2 regions of the Pseudomonas coleopterorum genome follow, and region 2 is predicted to be linked to the other one. Evidence: predicted binding sites of a transcription regulator. Region 2 holds the regulator's gene; the other holds the start of a gene.
The links. The regulator FliA, encoded in region 2, starts transcription of late flagellar genes. The targets are predictions, from matches to a motif close to CTAAAGTTTNNNNNNNNNNNGCCGNTAA.
Positions count from the first base shown of each region.

Region 1: a site for FliA is predicted at 3,886-3,913, ahead of motA (flagellar motor stator protein MotA). Genes of this name have one in related genera too.

Region 1 is NZ_FNTZ01000001.1:389,992-401,095, forward strand. Features, by position in the region: gene BLV18_RS01730 (cyclic-di-GMP receptor FimW-related protein) at 1-357, opposite strand, end outside; gene asd (archaetidylserine decarboxylase) at 522-1,421, opposite strand; gene BLV18_RS01740 (rhodanese-like domain-containing protein) at 1,431-2,246, opposite strand; gene BLV18_RS01745 (HDOD domain-containing protein) at 2,290-3,810, opposite strand; gene motA (flagellar motor stator protein MotA) at 3,980-4,831, shown strand; gene motB (flagellar motor protein MotB) at 4,835-5,860, shown strand; gene BLV18_RS01760 (TIR domain-containing protein) at 5,873-6,340, opposite strand; gene BLV18_RS01765 (aspartate aminotransferase family protein) at 6,525-7,700, opposite strand; gene BLV18_RS01770 (LysR family transcriptional regulator) at 7,800-8,720, shown strand; gene rsgA (small ribosomal subunit biogenesis GTPase RsgA) at 8,714-9,745, opposite strand; gene orn (oligoribonuclease) at 9,843-10,385, shown strand; gene BLV18_RS01785 (aminotransferase class I/II-fold pyridoxal phosphate-dependent enzyme) at 10,567-11,104, opposite strand, start outside.
Region 2 is NZ_FNTZ01000001.1:2,975,418-2,986,521, forward strand. Features, by position in the region: gene BLV18_RS13280 (CheW domain-containing protein) at 1-740, opposite strand, end outside; gene BLV18_RS13285 (ParA family protein) at 740-1,528, opposite strand; gene motD (flagellar motor protein MotD) at 1,579-2,463, opposite strand; gene BLV18_RS13295 (flagellar motor protein) at 2,475-3,215, opposite strand; gene BLV18_RS13300 (protein-glutamate methylesterase/protein-glutamine glutaminase) at 3,215-4,363, opposite strand; gene BLV18_RS13305 (chemotaxis protein CheA) at 4,380-6,605, opposite strand; gene BLV18_RS13310 (protein phosphatase CheZ) at 6,664-7,452, opposite strand; gene BLV18_RS13315 (chemotaxis response regulator CheY) at 7,472-7,846, opposite strand; gene fliA (RNA polymerase sigma factor FliA) at 8,060-8,806, opposite strand; gene fleN (flagellar synthesis regulator FleN) at 8,800-9,633, opposite strand; gene flhF (flagellar biosynthesis GTPase FlhF) at 9,752-11,071, opposite strand; gene flhA (flagellar biosynthesis protein FlhA) at 11,083-11,104, opposite strand, start outside.

The DNA.
Region 1 (11,104 bases), 2.6 Mb from region 2:
GATCTGCTTGTAGCCGATCGCCAGATGGTTCTGCAGGGCCTGGCACAGGTTGGCGACCTTGCGCGAGCGCTCGTCGAGCACGATGGACTGGTTGAGGAAGTGTCGTTCCAGATGCTTGCAGACGAAATACACCTCGGGCCTGAGCAGCTCGAGCAGTTGCAGGCGATTGTCGCTGGGCGTGAGCAACTGGTTGAGCTCGCCCAGGCCCTGGTACAGCAACCGGGCGGTTTCCCCCAGATTGGCCTTGGGTAGCGTGGCAATCCAGCGTTTGAGGTCGCGCGGGGTCGCTTCGCAGAAGGTCAGGCTCAACTGCGATGGCGTCGGAGCGCGCAACAACAGATGGGGGCGTGGCGACATCGGTCGTTTCCTGGTTCGACTCAGGTCATCGTGCGACAGCGTGAACGATGACGAAAGACAGGCCATTCATTTGGCCGTATGCGAAGACTCTAACAGCATTGGATAACGGTCGCAGCCTCGATGTCGCCAAGGCTGCGCCGTGCCAGCCGCAAGCGGCTCAGATATCAGACAACAGTTGCAGGCGTCGCTGGGGCCACGTCCTGCGCAACGGCCGGGCGCCCCAGGCCTTGCCCCATGTTCACGGGTGACAGGTTGGCCAGGTGGTGAGCCCACTCGACCTGTTCCGGGCCGAACAGCATGACCACGGTCGAACCCAGTTTGAAACGGCCCATCTCGGCGCCTTTTTCCAGATGGATCGGCGCCCGTGCCGCTTCGTCGTAGCGAAAGGTCTTGAGTTCGCGCTTGGGCGGCGTTACCAGACCGGCCCAGACGGTTTCGATCGAGGCGACGATCATCGCGCCCACCAGCACCATGGCCATCGGCCCGCGCTCGGTGTCGAAGATGCACACCACGCGCTCGTTGCGCGCGAACAGCTCGGGGACGTTCTCGGCGGTGGTCTGGTTGACCGAGAAGATACGCCCTGGCACGTAGATCATTTCGCGCAGGGTGCCGGCCAGCGGCATGTGCACTCGATGGTAGTCACGTGGCGACAGGTAGATGGTGGCGAACTTGCCCCCCATGAAGGGCGCTGCGTTGGCAGGATCGCCGCCCAGCAGTTCGAGCACGCTGAAGCTGTGGCCCTTGGCCTGGAAGATGCGACCGTGTTCGATGGTACCCAGCTGACTGACGGCTCCGTCGGCTGGGGAGAGGATCGCACCGGGCGTTGGGTCCAGTGGACGTGCGTCGGGTTTCAGGGCGCGGGTGAAGAACGCGTTGAAATTCTCGTAGGCGCTCAGGTCCTCGACCTCGGCCAGGGACATGTCGACATCGTAGCGCTTGGCGAACCAGCGGGTGAACGCATCCTTGAACCATCGCGAACGACATTCGGCCACACAGCCGGCCAGGCGCGAGAGCAGGTGATGGGGCAGCAGGTACTGACTGATGATGAACAAGCGATCTTTCATTGAGTGTCCTTAAACTTCGATAGGGGTGTCGGGGTGGTTGCCCCATTCGCCCCAGGAACCGGCATAGCCCTTGACGCGTGGATAGCCAAGCGCCTTGGCCACCAGATAGGTGAAACCAGAGCGGTGATGTGTCTGGCAGTGCGTGATGATTTCCTTGTCGGCGGTGATACCCAGGCCATCGAGCAGCGGTGCGACGTCGCTGCGAATGCGCAACTGACGCGCCGGATCCATGGCCGCGGTCCACTCCAGGTTGATTGCACCGGGAATGTGCCCTGCCTTGGCTGCCAGCACCTTTTCACCGGTGTATTCCAGCGGGCCGCGGGCATCCCAGATGGCCAGGTCGGCGGCGCCCAGACGGCTCTGCAGATACTCGCGGGTGGCGATGGGCTCGTCGTGCAGGGTGAGCGGTACCGGACCGCCTGCGCTGGCCGGTGTGTCCTGGCTCAGCGGCAGGCCGGCGGCCTCCCAGGCCAGGATGCCGCCGTCGAGGTAGTGATAGCGTTCATGGCCGATGACGTCGAGCAGCCAGATGAAGCGCCCGGCCCAGCCGCCGCCTTCGTCGTCGTAGACCACATAGGTCGCCTCGGGCGTATGCCCCAGCTCACCGAACAGCTTTTCCAGAGACGACAATCCAGGCAGCAGCCCCGGCGCCGGCGGCTGGCCCAGCTGGGTACGCTTGGGATCGACGAAATGCGCCCCGCGAATGTGCCCGGACGCGTAGCGTGCAGCGCTGGTCAAGTCGACCACGATCAGGTTGGCGGCATCGAGCCGGGCGTTCAGCTCATCGGGCTCGATCACCAGGGGCAGGCCGGAAAAGTCAGGCATTCGGGTCTCCAGACGAAACGGAACGGCGATTGTAGCGCAAGCCTCAGCGGCTGCGGTTGGTAAAGGTGTCCAGGGCGCGCTCGATGCACTGCGCGCTCTTGCCGAAGCCCTGCACGCTGATCTCGGAGAACGGACGCCCGCCCTGGTCGGCCACCAGCAGCGTATGCACTCGCCCATCGACACCCAGCGAGCGCAGCAGCAGGTGTTCACCGCGGAACAGCGCGCGCAGGGTCGCCGGCAACAGGGCCTGCAACTGCGCGCTGTTGGCGGTGCCCATGCGCAGCTGCGTCGGTTGCGCGAGCAGCCGCTGCAGCAGGCCGTTGTGCTCGATGCCCAGGCTCAGCGCCGCGACTTCCTTGGGCAGTCCGGCGCTCTGGTGCACGCGCAGGCTGCCGTGATTGCGGTCGACCATCAGCAGCAGCACGCGCTGCATGCCGCACGCCAGCAGGGCATCGCGCGCGCAAGTGGTCAGGTGCAAAGCATTGTTGAACGGCGTCGGCGTGGTCAGCAGTTGCGTGCACAGTTGCCGCCAGTGCGCCAGCGCCTCTTCGCTCGGTGCCGGGGCTGGATCGGTGTCGGGCGCCGGTCCCTTGTATGGTGGCGGCCACAGCAGGTTGCGTGCCGGATGCCACAGGTCGGCGGCGCAGTGCACTCGGGCACTGTGCACCGCGTGTTGATGGACCTGCTGTTGAACCTGTTCCAGCGGCACTTGCAGGTACAGGCAGCTCAGGTACTGCCAGCGCTGAAGGTGCGGCGTGAACCAGCCCTGTTGCGCGGCCAGGGCGAGGCCGTTGGCCATCAGAATGGTGTTGGCGGGCTGGTTCAACCAGCGCCGCAACGCCGGCTCGTCGTCCAACTGCTGTTGCTGGCGCAAACGATGCTGATTGTCGCGGGCAATGTGCAGCGCCTGCACCAGCGCCCGACGCTCCTCCAGCAGCAGCCGATAGCCATGCAGCACCCAGGCGGGAAGGCGCCATTTCTGCGCCAGTGCCTGACACAGCACCAGCAACGGCACACCGAACAGCTCCTGCTCGACCTTGACCGCCGCTTCACCTTCACCGGTGACGCGCCGCTGCCATTCATCGAGCAGCTCGGGGTAGGTCGCCGCCAACGGCCACAGCGGTGAAAGAAACAGCAGGCTGCCCCAATGAATTTCCTGCCACAGCCGCGCCAGCCTTGCGGCGAACAGACCATTGGCCTGCTGGCTGGCGTGCTGGCTGATCATCTGCAGCTGGCGCAAGGTCAGGGGCATCTGTTGCGGCTCCTGGGCGGGCAGGCGCATCAACAACTCTTCGGCCCGCGACAGGCCCAGCCGGTTCAGCGCCACTTCGAGGCTTTCCGCCGGCTCCGCCAGGCTGTTGCTGGCATGCCGGTTGGCTTCGCGCATCACGCTGAGCACCAGTGCGGGGCTGTGCTGCATCAGGTCGGCGATGTCGCGCAGCGAGCGGCGCCGATCCTTGATCGCGGCGCGAACCTTGTCGTGGTACAGCTTGGGAATCGGCAGGCGCACGCCGTCGAGCAGTGCGAGCCAGGTGTCTAGGGTTTGGGGCTTGGCGTTGGACACTATGCTTATCCTGATGCATGCCTGAATGCAGGCCGACTACACGAACGGACCAAACTGGCTTTTGAAAACCGCTGCCTATAGTCTGGCGCAGTTCTGCCGATAAGGAGAACAACAGATTCCACACCACCTTTTTCGTCCCTGAACCCGACTTCTGAAGTGTTTTTTATCCATGGCTAAAATCATTGGCATCATTGTCGTGTTCGCGAGCGTGCTGGGCGGATACGTTCTTTCACATGGTCAACTGGCCGCCCTGGTCCAACCCTTCGAGGTGATGATCATCGGCGGTGCGGCCTTGGGCGCGTTTCTGCAGGCCAACCCCGGCAGCACCACCATGATCGTGCTGAAGAAGTCGTTGAAGATGTTCAAGTCGCGCTTCAGCCATGCCTACTATCTGGAAGTGCTGAGCCTGCTGTTCGAGATTCTCAACAAGAGTCGTCGCGAGGGCATGATGTCTATCGAGGCCGACATCGAAGACGTCGCCGCCAGTCCGATCTTCGCCAAGTACCCCACCATCCTCAAGGACGAGCAGATGATCGCGTTCATCTGCGATTACCTGCGCATCATGTCGTCGGGCAACATGGCGCCGCACGAACTCGAAGGCCTGTTCGACATGGAACTGCTGAGCATGAAGGAAGAGCTCGAGCATCCGTCCCACGCCGTGACCGGTATCGCCGATGCGCTGCCAGGTTTCGGTATCGTTGCGGCGGTATTGGGCATCGTGGTGACCATGGCGTCGCTGGGTGACGGCGACAAGGCGGCGATCGGTGGTCACGTCGGCGCTGCACTGGTCGGTACCTTCCTGGGGATCCTGGCGGCCTACGGTTTCTTCGGCCCGCTGGCGACCTGCCTGGGCCACGACGCCAAGGAAGAGCTGAACGTCTACGAAGCCATCAAAGCGTCGCTGGTGGCTTCGGCGTCGGGCATGCCGCCGTCGCTGGCCGTGGAGTTCGGGCGCAAGGTGCTGTACCCGGCACACCGCCCAAGCTTCGCCGAACTCGAACAAGCCGTACGCGGTCGCTGAGTCATGGAAAACAACCAGCCCATCATCGTCAAGCGGGTCAAGCGCTTTGGCGGCGGCCACCACGGTGGCGCCTGGAAGATCGCCTTCGCCGACTTCGCGACGGCGATGATGGCGTTTTTCCTGGTGCTCTGGCTGTTGTCCAACGCCACACCCGAGCAGAAGATCGCCATTGCCGGTTACTTCAAGGACCCGATCGGCTTCTCCGAAAGCGGCACGCCCTATGTCATCGACCTAGGCGGCTCTCCGCAGCTCTCGCCCGAGAAAACCCTGAATCCGGACGTCGACGTCTCGCCGCCCAAGCCGGAAACCTCGAATCAGGTGGAAGCCGAACAGGCCCAGCAAATAGCCGAACAGGTTGAAAAGGAACGCCTGGAACTGCTGTTGCAGGAGCTGCAGAACAAGGTCGACGAAAATCCCCAACTGCAGAAATTCAAGGACCAGATCCTTTTTGAAATCACGCAGGACGGCTTGCGTATCCAGATCACCGATGCCGAGAACCGGCCGATGTTCGACCTGGGCAGTGCGCGGCTCAAGCCTTATTTCGAGGACATCCTGCTGGCCATGGCCGACACCATCAAGGCGGTGCCGAACAAGATCAGCATCAGCGGCCATACCGACGCCAAGCCCTACGCCGGCAGTGCGTCGGGCGGCTTCGGCAACTGGGAGCTGTCGTCCAACCGCGCCAATGCCGCGCGTCGAGCCCTGGTGGCGGGCAGCTATCCGGAGGATCAGATCGCTCGCGTGGTCGGCTATGGTTCATCGTCGTTGTTCGACCGCAAGGATCCGCTGAACTCCATCAATCGCCGCATCGACATCGTGGTGCTGACCAAAAAGGCCCAGCGCGACATCGAAGGTGATCAGCCGGCATTGGAAGCGCCCAATCCCGGTACGGCCCCCGGTGCTGCGCCACCAGGCGCTTCGATCGGCGACCCCAGCGCACCGGTGCAGCCGCGCGAACTGCGGCAGCGCCTGAACCTGTTCGAAGACGGCTCGGCCAAGCTGGTCGAGCCGGGCAAGCCTGCGCCCTGAGACGATAAGCCGTTAGAAACCCCGGCCGATGCGTTCGCGCAGGCCCCTGTGGATATCTCGCGCTTGCACCGGCAGTGGCGTCTCGCGTTGGCCTGCCGGCAGGCGCATGGCCGCCTCGCGGTGATAGGCCTCGATGAGGAAGTCCAACTGCTGCGGGCGGGTCAGGGTCGGCCAATGCGCCAGGTATTCGGGCAGTGCCTGATCGCCCAGCCGATACAGGCACAGGCGCCGGTCCCACGAGGTGGCCTTGCCAATGCAGAACGGTATCCACCAGCGCCGCGCGCTGCAGTGCGAGATCATCAGGATCACGTGGGTGCAGTCGCGGATATGCGCAGTGAGCGTTTCGGTGACGTGCAGCGTGGTCAACGAATCGAAGTCCATCACGTCCATGCCCACCTCGATCCCGGCCCTGCGCAAGTATTTCCTGACCCGCAAGGCCTGGGGCAGATCGACATGCTGATAGCCAATGAACACGCTCATCGCCCAGGTCCGCCGGCAATGAATCGAGCAAGTCGCAGGCAAGCAACGGGCAGGTGGGACATGGAAAGCCTTCATCGTGGGTGCTGAAGGCTGAAAGATTGTTCAATGCCGTTTAAGCGGCAAGGGATGTCATCGAAAAGAGACAAGCCCTACTGCTGCCGGTAATTATCCTTACAGACGAAGCCTATAGCTTCTGCACCAGCGCACGCACGGTGCCGACGATGCGCTCCACTTCGGCATGGTTCAGGGTCAGGGGTGGCAGCAGCCGAATGGTAGTGCCCCGGGTCACGTTGATCAGCAGGCCATGCTCTTCTGCGGCTCGCTGCATCAGTTCGCGGCAGGGCCGGTCCAGCTCCACACCGATCATCAGGCCCAGGCCCCGAACGGCTTTGACGCCAGGCATGTTTCCCACTTCGCTACGCAGCCGTTCGAGCAGCGCATGCCCCTGGCGCGCGGCGTTATCCAGCAGTTGCTCGCGCTCGATGATGTCGAGCACCGTGCAACCGACCCGGCACGCCAGGGGGTTGCCGCCAAAGGTGCTGCCGTGGCCACCGGGCTGGAACAGGCGGCCCACGGCCTCGGTGGCCAGACACGCACCGATCGGAATGCCATTGGCCAAGGCCTTGGCCAGAGTGACCACATCGGGCTGGATGTCGGCATGCTGGTAGGCAAACCACTGACCAGTGCGGCCAATGCCGGTCTGGATCTCATCGAGCATCAACAACCAGCCGTGGCTGTCGCAATGCTCGCGCAGGGCCCGCATGTAGGATGTCGAGGCGACGTGCACACCGCTTTCGCCCTGGATCGGCTCGAGCAGCACCGCCACGATGCGCTGGCCGAACGCCTGGGTGACAGTGGCCAGCGCATCCAGGTCGCCGAAGGAAATCCTGATGCAGTCTCCAGGCAGTTGGCCCAGGCCGGCGCTCAGGTGCGCACCGTCACTGGCCGCCAGGGTGGCCAGGGTGCGGCCGTGAAAGGCGTTGTCCATGACCACCACCAAGGGCTTGGCGATACCGCGGCTGTGGCCGTGCAGCCGGGCCAGCTTCAACGCGGTCTCGTTCGCTTCCGCGCCGGAATTGTTGAAGAACGCCAGGGCAAGCCCGGACTTCTCGGCCAGCTTCGCGCCCAGCCGCTGTTGCCAGTCGATGGCGTACAGGTTGGAGGTGTGCAGCAACAGCCCGGCCTGCTCGACGATGGCGGCCACCACCTCCGGGTGGCTATGCCCCACGTTGGTCACTGCTACCCCGGCCAGGGCATCCAGGTATTCACGGCCCGCGTTATCCCACAGACGAGTGCCGCGACCATGGCTGAACGTCAGCGGCAGCGGTTGATAGGTAGGCATCAGGTGGCTTGCGCTCATCATGGAAGTCTCGGCGGTGAAATGAATGTGCAGTATTGCTTTCAACCTCAGGTGGATAAATGGCGTTAAGCTGAATGCACCTTTCACCGGGAGTTGATAATGGACCTGTTCCAGGCGATGCAGGTGTACGTAAAAGTGGTGGAGCTAGGCACCATGACTGCAGCGGCCAAGGCGTGCGATCTGTCCACGACCATGGTCAGCAACCACTTGCAGGCACTGGAGCAGCGTCTGGGCGTGAGCCTGTTGCTGCGCACCACGCGCCGCCAGCAGGTGACCGACGCCGGGCAGGCCTACTATCAGCGTTGTCTTGAGGTGCTGGGGCTGGTCGCCGATTCGGAGCGCTGGGCCGAACGCGCCCAAGGCACCGCGCAGGGACTGTTACGCATCACCGCGCCGCCGACCTTCGGCGCTGAGTGCCTGACACCCGCACTGGCGGGATTTCTCCAACGTTATCCACAGATCAGCGTCAGTCTCAGCCTCAGTGACCAGGTACACGACATGCTCGACGGGCAGTTCGACGCCGCACTACGGCTGGGCAATCTCGAACCCTCGACCTTGATCGCCCGTCCGCTGGACGACTATCGATTGAGTATCTGTGCGTCCCCGGACTACTTGCGTCGCCATGGCACGCCTTGCGATCCCGAGGAATTGGCTGCGCATGAGTGCCTGCAATTCATGTACAACCCGGGCGATGAGTGGCGCGGGACGCAGAAACGTTGGTCCATGCAGGGGCCGGATGGATCGATTGGCGTCGAGGTGCAAGGGCGACTGGTCACCAACAGCAGCGCGGGACTGCGTCAGGCCGCTCTGGCGGGCATGGGCCTGGTCATGCTCCCTGATGTGCTGGTGCGCCGCGACCTGGAAGAGGGCAAGCTGGTCCAGGTGCTGGCTCGATACGCACTGCCCGGCAGACCCATGCACCTGCTTTATCCACAGGCGCGCTACCGTTCCCCCAAGCTGCGCGCCTTCGTGGACTACATCGTCCAGGCGCTGGGGCCTCAGGACAGGACCGGTCAGTAGGTGTCCTGGGTCAGGCTGGCGATGATCGAGCGGTAGCTGTTCATGCGCTGTTGCTGCACACGGCCGTCTTCCAGCGCCCCGAGCAGAGCGCAACCCGGTTCGCGGTCGTGCTTGCAGTCGCGGAAACGGCAGGTGCCCAGCAGGTCGGCGAACTCGATGAAGCCGGCCTCGACATCCGCCCGGCTGACGTGGCCCAGGCCGAATTCACGGATGCCGGGTGAGTCGATCAGTTCGCCGCCGCCCGGGAAGTGGAACAAGCGTGCGGTGGTGGTGGTGTGCGTGCCCTGGCCGGACCATTCCGACAGCGCACCCACCCGCGCCTGCACTTCGGGCAGCAGGCTGTTGACCAACGACGACTTGCCCACCCCCGACTGACCGACGAACACGCTGATATGGCCGTCCAAACGTGCCTGCAACTGCTGCATGCCATCGCCTTGATGCGCCGATACTTCCAGCAATGGATAACCCAACTGTCGATAGACCGCCAGCAGCGCGTTGAGCGCGGGCGCGTTCTGCTCGTCGATCAGGTCGGCCTTGTTCAGCAGCAGCAGGGGATGGATGCTGGCGTGTTCGGCGGCCACCAGGTAGCGGTCGATCAGGTTGGCATGGGGTTCGGGCATGGGCGCGAACACGATGACAATCAGGTCAACGTTGGCCGCGACCGGCTTGAGCTGCCCGCGGCTGTCGGGACGGCACAGTTCGGTGCTGCGCGGCAGCTGCGCGACGATGACCCCGATGCCTTGGTTGCCGGCGCGCCAGACCACCTTGTCGCCGGTGACCAGCGAGGGCAGGTTGGCCCGCAGGTAGCAACGGCAGACCTGACCGGCGTGCTCGCCTTCCAGTGCCTCGACTTCCACCTGAACACCGAAGTGGGCGATGACCAGCCCCGTCTGCTCGGGACCCAGGTCGCCGCCTTCGAGGGTCTCCAGGGCCTGGGACTCGCGCTTGGCGGCGCGTGCGGCGCGCTCGCCCTGGATTTTTTCGATGCGCCAGTTCTGGCGGCGGTTCAGTTGGCGTTTGGCCATGTGTGTTCCGTGTAAATGAGTTCAAGCGTGAACGAAGGCGGGATACTAGCACGCCCGGCTACGCTAGACTGCGCAGCTACACCCAGGAGCCCCCCCAATGCAGAACCCACAGAACCTGATCTGGATCGACCTGGAAATGACCGGTCTGGACCCGGACCACGACGTCATCATCGAAATGGCCACCATCGTCACCGACAGCGACCTCAATACCCTGGCCGAAGGCCCGGTCATCGCCATCCACCAGAGCGACGAGATCCTGGCCGGCATGGACGAGTGGAACACCCGCCAGCACGGCGGCTCGGGCCTGACCCAGCGCGTTCGCGAAAGCACCGTCAGCATGGCCCAGGCCGAAGCACAGACCATCGCCTTTCTGGAGCAGTGGGTGCCCAAGGGCAAGTCGCCGATCTGCGGCAACAGCATCTGCCAGGATCGCCGCTTCCTCTACCGCCACATGCGTGAGCTGGAAAACTACTTCCACTACCGCAACCTGGACGTCTCGACCCTCAAGGAGCTGGCCGCGCGCTGGGCGCCCGAGGTCAAGGACAGCTTCAAGAAGGGCAGCACCCACCTGGCCCTGGACGATATCCGCGAATCGATCGCCGAGCTGCAGCACTACCGCAAGCACTTCATCAAGTTCTGACGCCCGTAGAACCCTGCAGCGGAAACGAAGCGGGCGGCGATCCCTCTGCCCGCGAAGAGGCCGGTGTGGGAGCGGGTTCTCAGTCCATGACGAGCCCTTTGTGGGAGCGGGTTCCCAGCCTATGACAAGCCCTTTGTGGGAGCGGGCTCTGCCCGCGAAGAGGCCCTCGAGCCAACCTCCCTCAATACACCCGACGCCGCGCTGCCTGCAATGCACTGGCGATATCGGCAGCCAGTCGCGCGATATCGGCCTCGGCCAGATTACCGACACTGACGCGCACCGCCGGCCCACTCTGCAATCGAAACGGACTGCCTGCCTGGACTGCCCAGCCTGCGGAGGCCAGGGCCTGCACCGTCGATGTTTCGTCAATGGCCGGTAGCCACAGGTGCAGGCCTTCGCCTGAGCTGGACAGGCTCACACCCATGAGTTCGAGTGCCTCGACCAGCGATTGTCGACGGCTTCGATAGGCCGCACCCACTTCCGTCAAGCGGCCCGCTTGCAACATCCTGTTCCACAGATGGGCGGTCAGTCGCTGCAGCAGCAGGCTGACCCAGCGCGGCCCGACCCGCTGCTGGCGTTGCATCTCGCCATGCAAGGACGCGCTGGCGCCCGCAATCGAGACGCGCAGGTCGGGCCCTATGAATTTGCTGGTCGACAGCACATAGAGCCAATGCTGCGGCAGCGGTTGCAGGTCGATGGCCGGGGCCTGGCTCAACGGT
Region 2 (11,104 bases):
GCCAACCATGGGCGCTGACCGCGCTGGCTGCGCCACTTGATCTCGCTTGGGTCCAGGCGCAGGGAGCGGCTGACTTGATGCACGGCCAGGCCCCACTCGTAGCCCTGCACCGAAATGACGTACTGCAGCCCGTCGCGGAAATCGTCACGATAGCGGTCGGGCATGACCCAGCGCGCGGTGTCGAGCACCTTCAGGTTGCCGCTGTTGCTGGGAAGGATGCCGAGAAACCAGTCTGGCTGGCCGAACAACGGCGTCAGGGTCTGACCGGCCAACGCATAGATGGAACCCAGGCATACCAGCGGTACGGCCAGAGTCAGCCCGGCCACGTCGAACAGCAGGCACTCGAACGGCTCGGCCGCCCAGGTGGGACGGCCATCGACCGCCGCCAGCAACGGTCGCGTGGCGACCGTCGGCAGATGCACATCGGCCACGGGCGAGACGCGCTCGGGCTCGGCGATGGGCAACGGATCGGCGACCGGAATGGGTACGGGCATGGGTACTGGCGCTGACCGCAATGGCGCCGGCTCGGGTTCCAGTACTGATTCGGCCACTGGCGCGGGCGCCGACTGCAGACTGACGGCATCGCGCGCCTGCTCTTCGAGCACCGCGGCCTGGAATTCGTCGAGCCGGTCCAGGCTGGGCTCCAGTTCGAGTGCTTCGGTGGCTTCGTGCAGCAGACTGTCCAGGTAGGACTGCAAGGCCACCTGTGGCCGCTGGGCAATATCGACGGGACGGTTCATCAGGCTACCTGCGCGACAAGTTGTTGAGCCAGCAAGTGCTTGAGCAAGGCACGGTAGGCGACCACGCCGCGGCTCTTGCCGTCGAAGCGCGAGGGTGTCTGTCCGGCCCGGCTGGCATCGCGCAGACGGGTGTCGACCGGGATGTAGCCCGGCCAAAGATGTTGCGGGTAATCGTCGCGCAGGGTGCGCAAGGTGCTCAGCGATGCCTGGGTACGACGGTCGAACAGAGTCGGAATGATGCTGTACGGCAACGCCTGGCGCCGCGAACGGTTGATCATGGTCAAGGTGCTGACCATGCGTTCCAGGCCCTTGACTGCCAGATGCTCGGTCTGTACCGGAATCACCAACTGCTGGCTGGCCGCCAAGGCGTTGACCATGAGCACACCCAGCAAAGGCGGGCTGTCGATCACGGCGTAGTCGAAATCCTGCCACAGCTGCGCCAGCGTCTTGGCGATGACCAGGCCAAGCCCGCTCTGCCCAGGCTGCTGCCGCTCCAGCGTGGCCAGTGCGGTACTCGACGGCAACAGCGAGACGTTGGCCTCGCTGGTCGGTAGCAGCAACTGGTGGGCGAGCCCTGCAGGCACTGCGCCCTTGTGCAGGAACAGGTCGAAGCAGCTGTGCGCCAGCTCGTCCGGATTGTGCCCGAAATAACTGGTCATCGAGCCGTGTGGATCGAGATCGACCACGACCACGCGTTTGCCTGCCTCGGCCAGCAAACCCGCCAAGGCGATCGAGGTCGTGGTCTTGCCGACCCCGCCTTTTTGATTGGCTACTGCCCAGACTCTCATGATGGTGGTTTCCCCTCGGTCAACAGCCGCCGAGACAGTGATGCTTCAATTTATGGGCCGGGCGGCGGACTTTTGACAGAGCCAGCCGCCGACGGCGCGTTTAGCGGCGTCAGTGCAGTTTGTGTGCCAGCACGACGCAACGCCGCATCCGGCTGCGCATTGGCACTGCCTGAACTGGTGATGCTGCGACGTACGTCCAGGTTGCGTGAAATGACCAGCACCACCCGACGGTTGCGCCCTCGCCCATCGGCGGTGGCATTGTCGGCCACCGGCTGGAACTCGCCATAGCCCACCGCAGCCATGCGGCGTGGGTCGATTCCCTCGAGGGCCATCATGCGCACGATACTCGCCGCCCGTGCGGTCGACAGCTCCCAGTTGGTCGGGTACTGCGCCGTGCTGATGGGCTGATTGTCGGTGAATCCCTCGACATGCACCGGGTTGTCGAAAGGCTTGAGAATGGTCGCGACCTTGTCGATGATCGAAAACGCCATGTCACTGGGCATCGCATCGCCGCTGCCGAACAGCAGGCTGGACTTGAGCTCGATCTCGATCCACAACTCGTTGCCGCGTACCGTCAATTGATCCGAGGCGATCAGGTCACCGAACGCCTGACGCACATCGTTTGCGATAGTCTGCAGCGGATCGGCCGCCTCGCCGACGGCCGCTTCAGGCTGTTCGCTGTCGGTCACCAACGGCTGCGCCGGACGGGTCGTCAAGGGTCGCTCCTCGCCGATCGGAATCGGCCGGATGCTGCGGTCCGGATCATTGAAGACCCCGACCAGCGCTTGCGAGAGCACCTTGTACTTGCCTTCGTTGATCGACGAGATCGAATACATCACCACGAAGAACGCAAACAGCAAGGTGATGAAATCGGCGTAGGACACCAGCCAACGTTCATGATTCTCCGGCTCTTCAATGCGACGACGACGGGCCATGGCTTGCTCTCCTAGTCGAGATAGCCTTGCAGCTTCATTTCGATGGAGCGCGGGTTCTCGCCCTCGGCGATGGACAGCAGTCCTTCGAGCAGCATTTCCCGATAGGCCGCCTGCCGCTGGGCCAATGCCTTGAGCTTGTGCGCCACCGGCAACAGCAGCAGGTTGGCACTGGCCACGCCATAGATGGTCGCCACGAACGCCACGGCGATGCCATTGCCCAGCTGGCTGGGATCGGCCAGGTTGCCCATGACGTGGATCAACCCCATGACCGCACCGATGATGCCGATGGTTGGGGCATAGCCACCCATGCTTTCGAACACCTTGGCCGCTTGCAGATCGCGGGTTTCGCGGTTGTACAGATCGACTTCGAGAATGTTGCGGATGGTCGCCGGCTCGGCGCCATCGACCAGCAGCTGCAAGCCCTTGCGGGCATAGTCGTCGGGCTCGGCTTCGGCGCTGGCTTCAAGGCCCAGCAAGCCTTCCTTGCGCGAGACCAGGCTCCAGTTGACGACGCGATCAATGCCCCCGGCCATGTCGATCCGGGGCGGAACGATGATCCAGCGAACGTTGTGCAGGGCGCGCTTGAACGCGCTCATGGGCGACTGGATCAGCGCCGCGGCCAGGGTTCCCCCGACCACGATCAGCGCGGCCGGACCGTTGAGCAGAGCCGACAGGTGGCCGCCTTCGAGAAAGTTGCCACCGATGATGGCGACGAACGCGAGGATGATCCCGATCAGGCTCAAGACATCCATCAGCCGCACGCCTCGACCAGGTGCCGACCGATGTCGTCGAGGCTGTAGACGGCGTCGGCCAGGCCAGCCTTGACGATGGCCATGGGCATGCCATAGATGACGCAACTGGCCTCGTCCTGGGCCCAGATCTGACTGCCACCCTGCTTGAGCAGACGCGCGCCCTCTCGCCCGTCGGCGCCCATGCCGGTAAGTACCACCGCCAACACCTTGTCGCCGTAGGACTTGGCCGCCGAGCCAAAGGTGATGTCGACGCAGGGCTTGTAGTTCAGCCGCTCGTCACCCGGCAGGATCTTCACCGCGCCACGGCCATCGATCATCATCTGCTTGCCGCCGGGCGCCAGCAAGGCCAGCCCGGGACGTAACACGTCACCGTCCTCGGCTTCCTTGACGGTGATCCGGCAGAGCTTGTCGAGGCGCTCGGCGAAGGCGCGGGTGAACGCGGCCGGCATGTGCTGGACCAGCACGATAGGGGTCGGAAAATGCGCGGGCAACTGGGTCAGGACGCGCTGCAGGGCCACCGGGCCGCCGGTGGAGGTGCCGATCGCCACCAGCTTGTAGGGCTTGCGCCGCGGCGTTGCGTTGCTGGCCGCGGGCGCTGGAGCGCGCGCAGGTGTGGCTGGCGCACTCGTGGCAGGCGATGGTGACCGGCTTGGCGCTGGCCGCGAAGACGCCGCTGCGGTACTGGCACCTGACGTGGCCGCAGGTGCGGCCGGCGCAGCCGGCGCCGTGAAGTGCGAGCCCAAACGGCGGTTACTGCGCGAGATCGTATGGACCTTCTCGCAGAGCATCTGCTTGACCTTCTCGGGGTTGCGAGAAATGTCTTCGAAATTCTTCGGCAGGTAATCCACCGCCCCCGCGTCGAGGGCGTCGAGGGTCACCCGCGCGCCTTCGTGGGTCAGCGAGGAAAACATCAATACCGCAGTGGGGCAACGCTGCATGATGTGACGCACGGCGGTGATGCCGTCCATCATCGGCATCTCGTAGTCCATGGTGATCACATCAGGCTTGAGCGCCTGGGCCTGATCGATCGCTTCGCGGCCATTGGTGGCGGTCCCGACCACCTGGATGGTGGGGTCCGACGAGAGAATTTCCGAGACGCGGCGGCGGAAGAAACCAGAATCATCCACCACCAGGACCTTGACTGCCATAAACACTCCACTACGATCAGATACGCCGCGCGGCGTAGCGCTTGAGCATGCTCGGTACATCGAGGATCAAGGCGATACGGCCGTCCCCGGTGATCGTCGCGCCGGACATGCCCGGCGTGCCCTGCAGCATCTTGCCCAATGGCTTGATCACCACTTCTTCCTGGCCGACCAGCTGGTCCACCACGAAGCCGATACGCTGAGTGCCCACCGACAGAATGACCACATGCCCCTCGCCCTGCTCCTCGTGAGCGGCGGACTTCACCAGCCAGCGCTTGAGGTAGAACAACGGCAGCGCCTTGTCGCGCACGATGACCACTTCCTGGCCGTCGACGACGTTGGTGCGCGAGAGGTCCAGGTGGAAGATCTCGTTGACGTTGACCAACGGGAAGGCAAACGCCTGGTTGCCCAGCATCACCATCAGCGTCGGCATGATCGCCAGGGTCAACGGCACCTTGATGACGATCTTGGAACCCTGGTCCTTGGCCGAGAAGATGTTGATCGAGCCATTGAGCTGGCTGATCTTGGTCTTGACCACGTCCATGCCCACGCCACGGCCCGACACGTCGGAGATTTCCGTCTTGGTGGAGAAACCCGGCGCGAAGATCAGGTTGTAGCAGTCCGATTCGCTCAGGCGGTCGGCCGCATCGCGGTCCATCAGGCCCTTTTCCACGGCCTTGGCACGCAGGACCGCAGGGTCCATGCCCTTGCCGTCGTCGCTGATCGACAACAGGATGTGGTCACCCTCCTGCTCTGCCGACAATACCACCCGCCCACCGCGCGCCTTGCCGCTGCGCTCGCGCTCTTCGGGTGTCTCGATGCCGTGGTCGACGGCGTTGCGCACCAAGTGCACCAACGGGTCGGCCAGGGCCTCGACCAGGTTCTTGTCGAGGTCGGTTTCTTCACCGACCAGCTCCAGATGGATTTCCTTCTTCAACTGCCGCGCCAGATCACGGACCAGGCGCGGGAAGCGCCCGAAGACCTTCTTGATCGGCTGCATCCGCGTCTTCATCACGGCGGTCTGCAGGTCGGCGGTGACCACGTCGAGGTTGGAGACCGCCTTGGACATGGCCTCGTCGCTGCTGTTGGCGCCCAGGCGGACCAGGCGGTTACGCACCAGCACCAGTTCGCCGACCATATTCATGATTTCGTCGAGGCGCGCGGTGTCGACCCGCACGGTCGTCTCGGCTTCGCTGGCAACCGGTTTCTCGGCCACCGGCGCACGTGCCGGAGCGGCCTCGGCCTTGCGCGGGGCCGCAACCGGCGCCGCTACGGCAGAAGTCGGCTGCGCGTCGGGCAGGCTGGCAACATCGCTGAACTTGCCCTTGCCGTGCAGCTGGTCGAGCAATGATTCGAATTCGTCGTCGGTGATGTTATCGCTCACCGGAGCCGGGGCTTGCACTTCGGCGGGCGGTTGCGGCTTGACCGCATCGGCGGTGAACGCACCCTTGCCATGCAACTGGTCGAGCAGCGCCTCGAACTCGTCGTCGGTGATCTCGTCGCCCGGTGCCGGGGCAGCCGTTGAAGCCGTTACGGTATCAACGGCTGGCGTATCGGCAACTTCCGAGGCAACCGGCGCTGTGGAAGCAGGCGCCAACGCGTCGACGGCGAACTGACCCTTGCCGTGCAGTTGATCGAGCAGCGATTCGAATTCGTCGTCGGTGATCTCGTCACTGACCGGCACATCGGGCACAGCAGTGGCTGGCGCAGCAGCCTGCGCCTTGGCAGCACCCAGAGAGTCGAGCAACTGCTCGAATTCGTCATCGGTGATGTCGTCGCCAGGCGCCGGAGCCGGTGCAACGACCGGTGTCGCCACGGGCGGTGCAGCCGTCACTGCGGGTGCTGCGACGGCCACTGCCGGCTCGGCCAGACGCGCCAGCGCATCGAGCAGCTGCGCACTGGCCGGCGTGACCGGGGCGCGCTCGCGCACTTCGGCGAACATGCCATTGACCGCGTCCAGGGCCTCGAGCACAACGTCCATGAGTTCCGAGTCAACCCGGCGCTCACCCTTGCGCAAGATGTCGAAGACGTTTTCGGCGATATGGCAGCACTCCACCAGCTCGTTGAGCTGGAGGAAGCCGGCGCCGCCTTTTACAGTGTGAAAACCGCGAAAAATTGCGTTGAGCAAGTCGGCATCATCGGGACGGCTTTCCAGCTCGACCAGTTGTTCGGACAGTTGCTCGAGAATTTCGCCGGCCTCTACCAGGAAATCCTGAAGGATTTCTTCGTCGGCGCCGAAGCTCATGTGGATGCTCCCTGGAATACGTGATTAACGGTCAACACAGTCAGACGCAGGCGGTGGCCTAGAAGCCCAGACTGGACAGCAGATCGTCGACATCGTCCTGACCGGATACGACGTCTTCACGTTTATCGGCATGAATCTGCGGACCTTCACCCTTGGCAGGATGTTTTTCTTGATCTTTTTCGGCACGAAGCTTTTCGTGGTCGTGCTGGATGCCGGCGAAGCGGTCCACCTGGCTGGCCATCAGGACCAGTTTGAGCAGGTTGCTTTCCACTTCGGTGACCAACGCGGTAACGCGCTTGATGACCTGGCCGGTGAGGTCCTGGTAATCCTGTGCCAGCACGATGTCGTTGAGGTGGCTGGCCACTTCACGATTGCCCTGCTCGCTGCGGGTCAGGAATCCGTCCACCCGGCGGGCCAGTTCGCGGAACTCGTCGGCGGCCACTTCGCGGCGCATGAAGCGCTGCCAGTCGGCGCTCAAGGCGCTGGCCTCGGTGCTCAGCGTATTGAGCACAGGCGTGCTCTGCTCGACCAGGTCCATCGTCCGGTTGGCTGCGCTCTCGGTCAGGCGCACCACGTACGACAGGCGTTCGGTCGCGTCGGTGATCTGCGACACCTCTTCGGCCTGGGGAATGGTCGGATCGATCTGGAAACTGACGATGGCGCTGTGCAGCTCGCGGGTCAGCTTGCCGACTTCCTGATACAAACCGCGATCGCGGGTCTGATTCAGTTCGTGGATCAATTGCACCGCTTCACCGAAACGGCCTTTCTCAAGGCTGTCGACCAGCTCGACGGCGTGTTTCTTCAGGGTCGACTCGAAGTCCCCCAACGTGCTTTGTTTGTGGTCCATTGCGCCCCCATTGCAGACTTCAGCTATTGACGCGCTCGAAAATCTTTTCGATTTTTTCTTTCAGCACTTGCGCAGTGAAAGGCTTGACCACATACCCGTTGACCCCGGCCTGGGCGGCTTCGATGATCTGCTCGCGCTTGGCCTCGGCGGTCACCATGAGCACCGGCAGGTGCTTGAGGCGGTCGTCGGCGCGCACCTGGCGCAGCAGATCGATGCCCGACATGCCCGGCATGTTCCAGTCGGTGACGAGGAAATCGAAGTTGCCGCTGTGCAACATCGGCAAGGCGGTGTTGCCATCGTCGGCCTCGGCGGTGTTGGTGAAGCCCAGGTCACGCAGCAGATTCTTGATGATGCGCCGCATCGTCGAAAAATCGTCGACGATGAGGATTTTCATGTTCTTGTCCAATTAGACCTCCAGCAGTCTTGAACACGCCCAGCCTCTGAGCGTGCATAACAATCGAATTCGCCTGAGCCACTTGCCGCTGCAGATCGCTTACACGCGCTACGCCAACGGGCCTCTTCGCGGGCAGAGCCCGCTCCCACATAGGTCGAGACTGTGGGAGCGGGCTCTGCCCGCGAAAAAGCCCGCACCGATCTCGCCGTTCCTTCAGCGTGCCCGCCACTCTCCCAAGCGCCCGCGCAGTCGCGCGGCGCACTGGCTGTGCAACTGGCTGACGCGCGATTCGCTGACACCCAGTACCTCGCCGATTTCCTTGAGGTTCAACTCTTCGTCGTAATACAGCGACAACACCAGCTTCTCGCGTTCGGGCAGGTTGGCGATGGCCTCGGCCAGCGCACCCTGGAAGCGCTCGTCCTCCAGATCCCGCGAGGGCTCCAGCGAACCGCTGGCGCCGTCTTCGTGCAGCCCCTCGTGTTCGCCGTCCTGCAGCAGGTCGTCGAAACTGAACAGGCGGCTGCCCAAGGTATCGTTCAGGATCCCGTAGTAATCATCCAGACTCAGATTGAGTTCGGCCGCAATCTCGTGATCTTTAGCGTCGCGACCGGTTTTTGACTCGATTCGGCGAATGGCATCACTGACCATGCGGGTATTGCGGTGCACCGAACGCGGTGCCCAGTCACCCTTGCGCACCTCGTCGAGCATCGCGCCGCGAATACGAATGCCGGCATAGGTCTCGAAACTGGCCCCTTTGCTCGAGTCGTACTTGGTCGAAACCTCCAGCAGGCCGATCATGCCGGCCTGGATCAGGTCTTCCACCTGCACGCTTGCCGGCAGTCGCGCCAGCAGGTGATAGGCAATGCGCTTGACCAGCGGCGCGTATTGCTCGATCAGCTGATGCTGCTGCGAGTCGCGCGACGCCTTGCTGTACATACGGTATCCGCTGGCGCTCATGATACGGGCCCTGCACTGGTTTGCTGCACCAGGCGTTCGACGAAGAACTCCAGGTGGCCGCGGGGATTGGCCGGCAATGGCCAGGTGTCTACCTTCTGCGCGATGGCCTTGAAGGCCAGCGAGCATTTGGAGCGGGGAAACGCCTCGTAGACGGCGCGCTGCTTCTGCACGGCCTTGCGCACCGACTCGTCGTACGGCACGGCGCCGACGTACTGCAGGGCCACGTCGAGGAAGCGGTCGGTCACCTTGGTCAGCTTGGCGAACAGGTTGCGGCCTTCCTGAGGGCTCTGCGCCATGTTGGCCAGGACCCGGAAGCGATTCATGCCGTAGTCGCGGTTGAGCAGCTTGATCAGGGCGTAGGCATCGGTGATCGAAGTCGGCTCGTCGCACACCACCAGCAGCACTTCCTGGGCCGCGCGTACGAAACTCACCACGGAGTCGCCGATACCGGCAGCGGTGTCGATGATCAATACGTCGAGGTTGTCGCCCACGTCGCTGAAGGCCTGGATCAGGCCTGCATGCTGGGCCGGGGTCAGGTGCACCATACTCTGGGTGCCGGAGGCCGCCGGCACCACGCGAATGCCGCCAGGGCCCTGCAACATCACGTCACGCAGTTCGCAGCGACCTTCGATCACGTCGGCCAGGGTGCGCTTGGGGGTCAGGCCCAGCAATACGTCGACGTTGGCCAGGCCAAGGTCGGCGTCCAGCAACATGACCCGGCGGCCGAGCTCGGCCAACGCCAGGGACAAGTTCACTGACACATTTGTCTTGCCGACGCCGCCTTTGCCGCCGGTCACCGCGATCACCTGTACGGGATGCATGCTGCCCATGTTCGTTCTTTACCTTGTCTAGACCGAGGCCACACCAGTGGCTGCCAGTTCGATTGCTCGAGTAATTCCTGGCAACCCTACGATGCAGGAAGATTGTGCTTGCCTAACGTTCTTCACCTCAGCCAACTCGCTTGTCGGGGCTGTGGTAGAGACCTGCGAACATATCGGCCATGGCCTCTTCGCTGGGCTCTTCTTGCATCTGCACGCTCACCGCGCGGCTGACCAGCTGGTGCCGCCGCGGCAGATGCAAGTCGTCGGGAATGCGCGGCCCATCGGTGAGATAGGCAATCGGCAGTTCCTGACTGATGGCCAGGCTCAGCACTTCGCCGAGACAGGCCGTTTCATCGAGTTTGGTCAGGATGCACCCGGCCAGACCGCAACGTTTGTAGCTATGGTAGGCCGCGGTCAGCACCTGCTTCTGGCTGGTGGTCGCCAGCACCAGGTAGTTGCGGGCGTTGATCCCACGTCCGGCCAGGCTTTCGAGCTGCATGCGCAGGGCCGGATCGCTGGCCTGCAGGCCGGCGGTGTCGATCAAGACCACGCGCTTGCGCAGCAGCGGCTCCAGGGCCTGTACCAATGACTGGCCCGGATCCACCTGAGTCACCGAAACGTTGAGAATGCGGCCCAGGGTCTTGAGCTGTTCCTGAGCACCGATACGAAAACTGTCCATGCTCACCAGAGCCACGCTCTGCGAGCCGTATTTGAGCACATAGCGCGCCGCCAGCTTGGCCAGGGTGGTGGTCTTGCCCATGCCGGCCGGGCCGACCATGGCGATCACGCCACCTTCTTCGAGCGGTTCGACGTCCGGCGTGCGAATCATACGCGCCAAGTGCGCCAGCAGCATCCGCCAGGCCTGCCGTGGCTCGTGAATTTCACTGGTCAGGCTGAGCAGTTCGCGAGCGATCGGGCCAGACAGGCCGATGCGCTGCAAGCGCCGCCAGAGATTGGCCTGGGCCGGCTTGCTGCCCTGCAGCTGCGTCCAGGCCAGGGAGCCGAGCTGCACTTCGAGCAACTGGCGCAGACCGTTGAGTTCCGAACGCATGGAATCGAACACGCGCTGGTCGACCGCAGGCTGAGGCGCCGGTGCGGGCTGGGTACGTGCTGGCTCTTCGCGACGCGGCTCCACCAACGGCTCGGCGGCGGTCAACGGCAGGCCGGCGACCAATTGACGATTGGTGGCGGCGTCGGTTGCGCCACGGGTGCTCAGTTCGGCCTGGGCGGAGACGATGCGCGACTGGGTCTTGCGCAGCTCTTCTTCCAATTCCAGGTTCGGCACGCGCGGGGCCAGGGCCGACAGCTTGTAGTCCAGGGCAGCGGTCAGCTCGACGCCGCCGGCAATGCGACGGTTGCCGATGATGGCAGCGTCGGCACCCAGCTCATCGCGGACCAATTTCATGGCCTGACGCATGTCGGCGGCGAAAAATCGCTTCACTTGCATAACCCACTACCTCAGCCGTTGGGCCCTACTGTC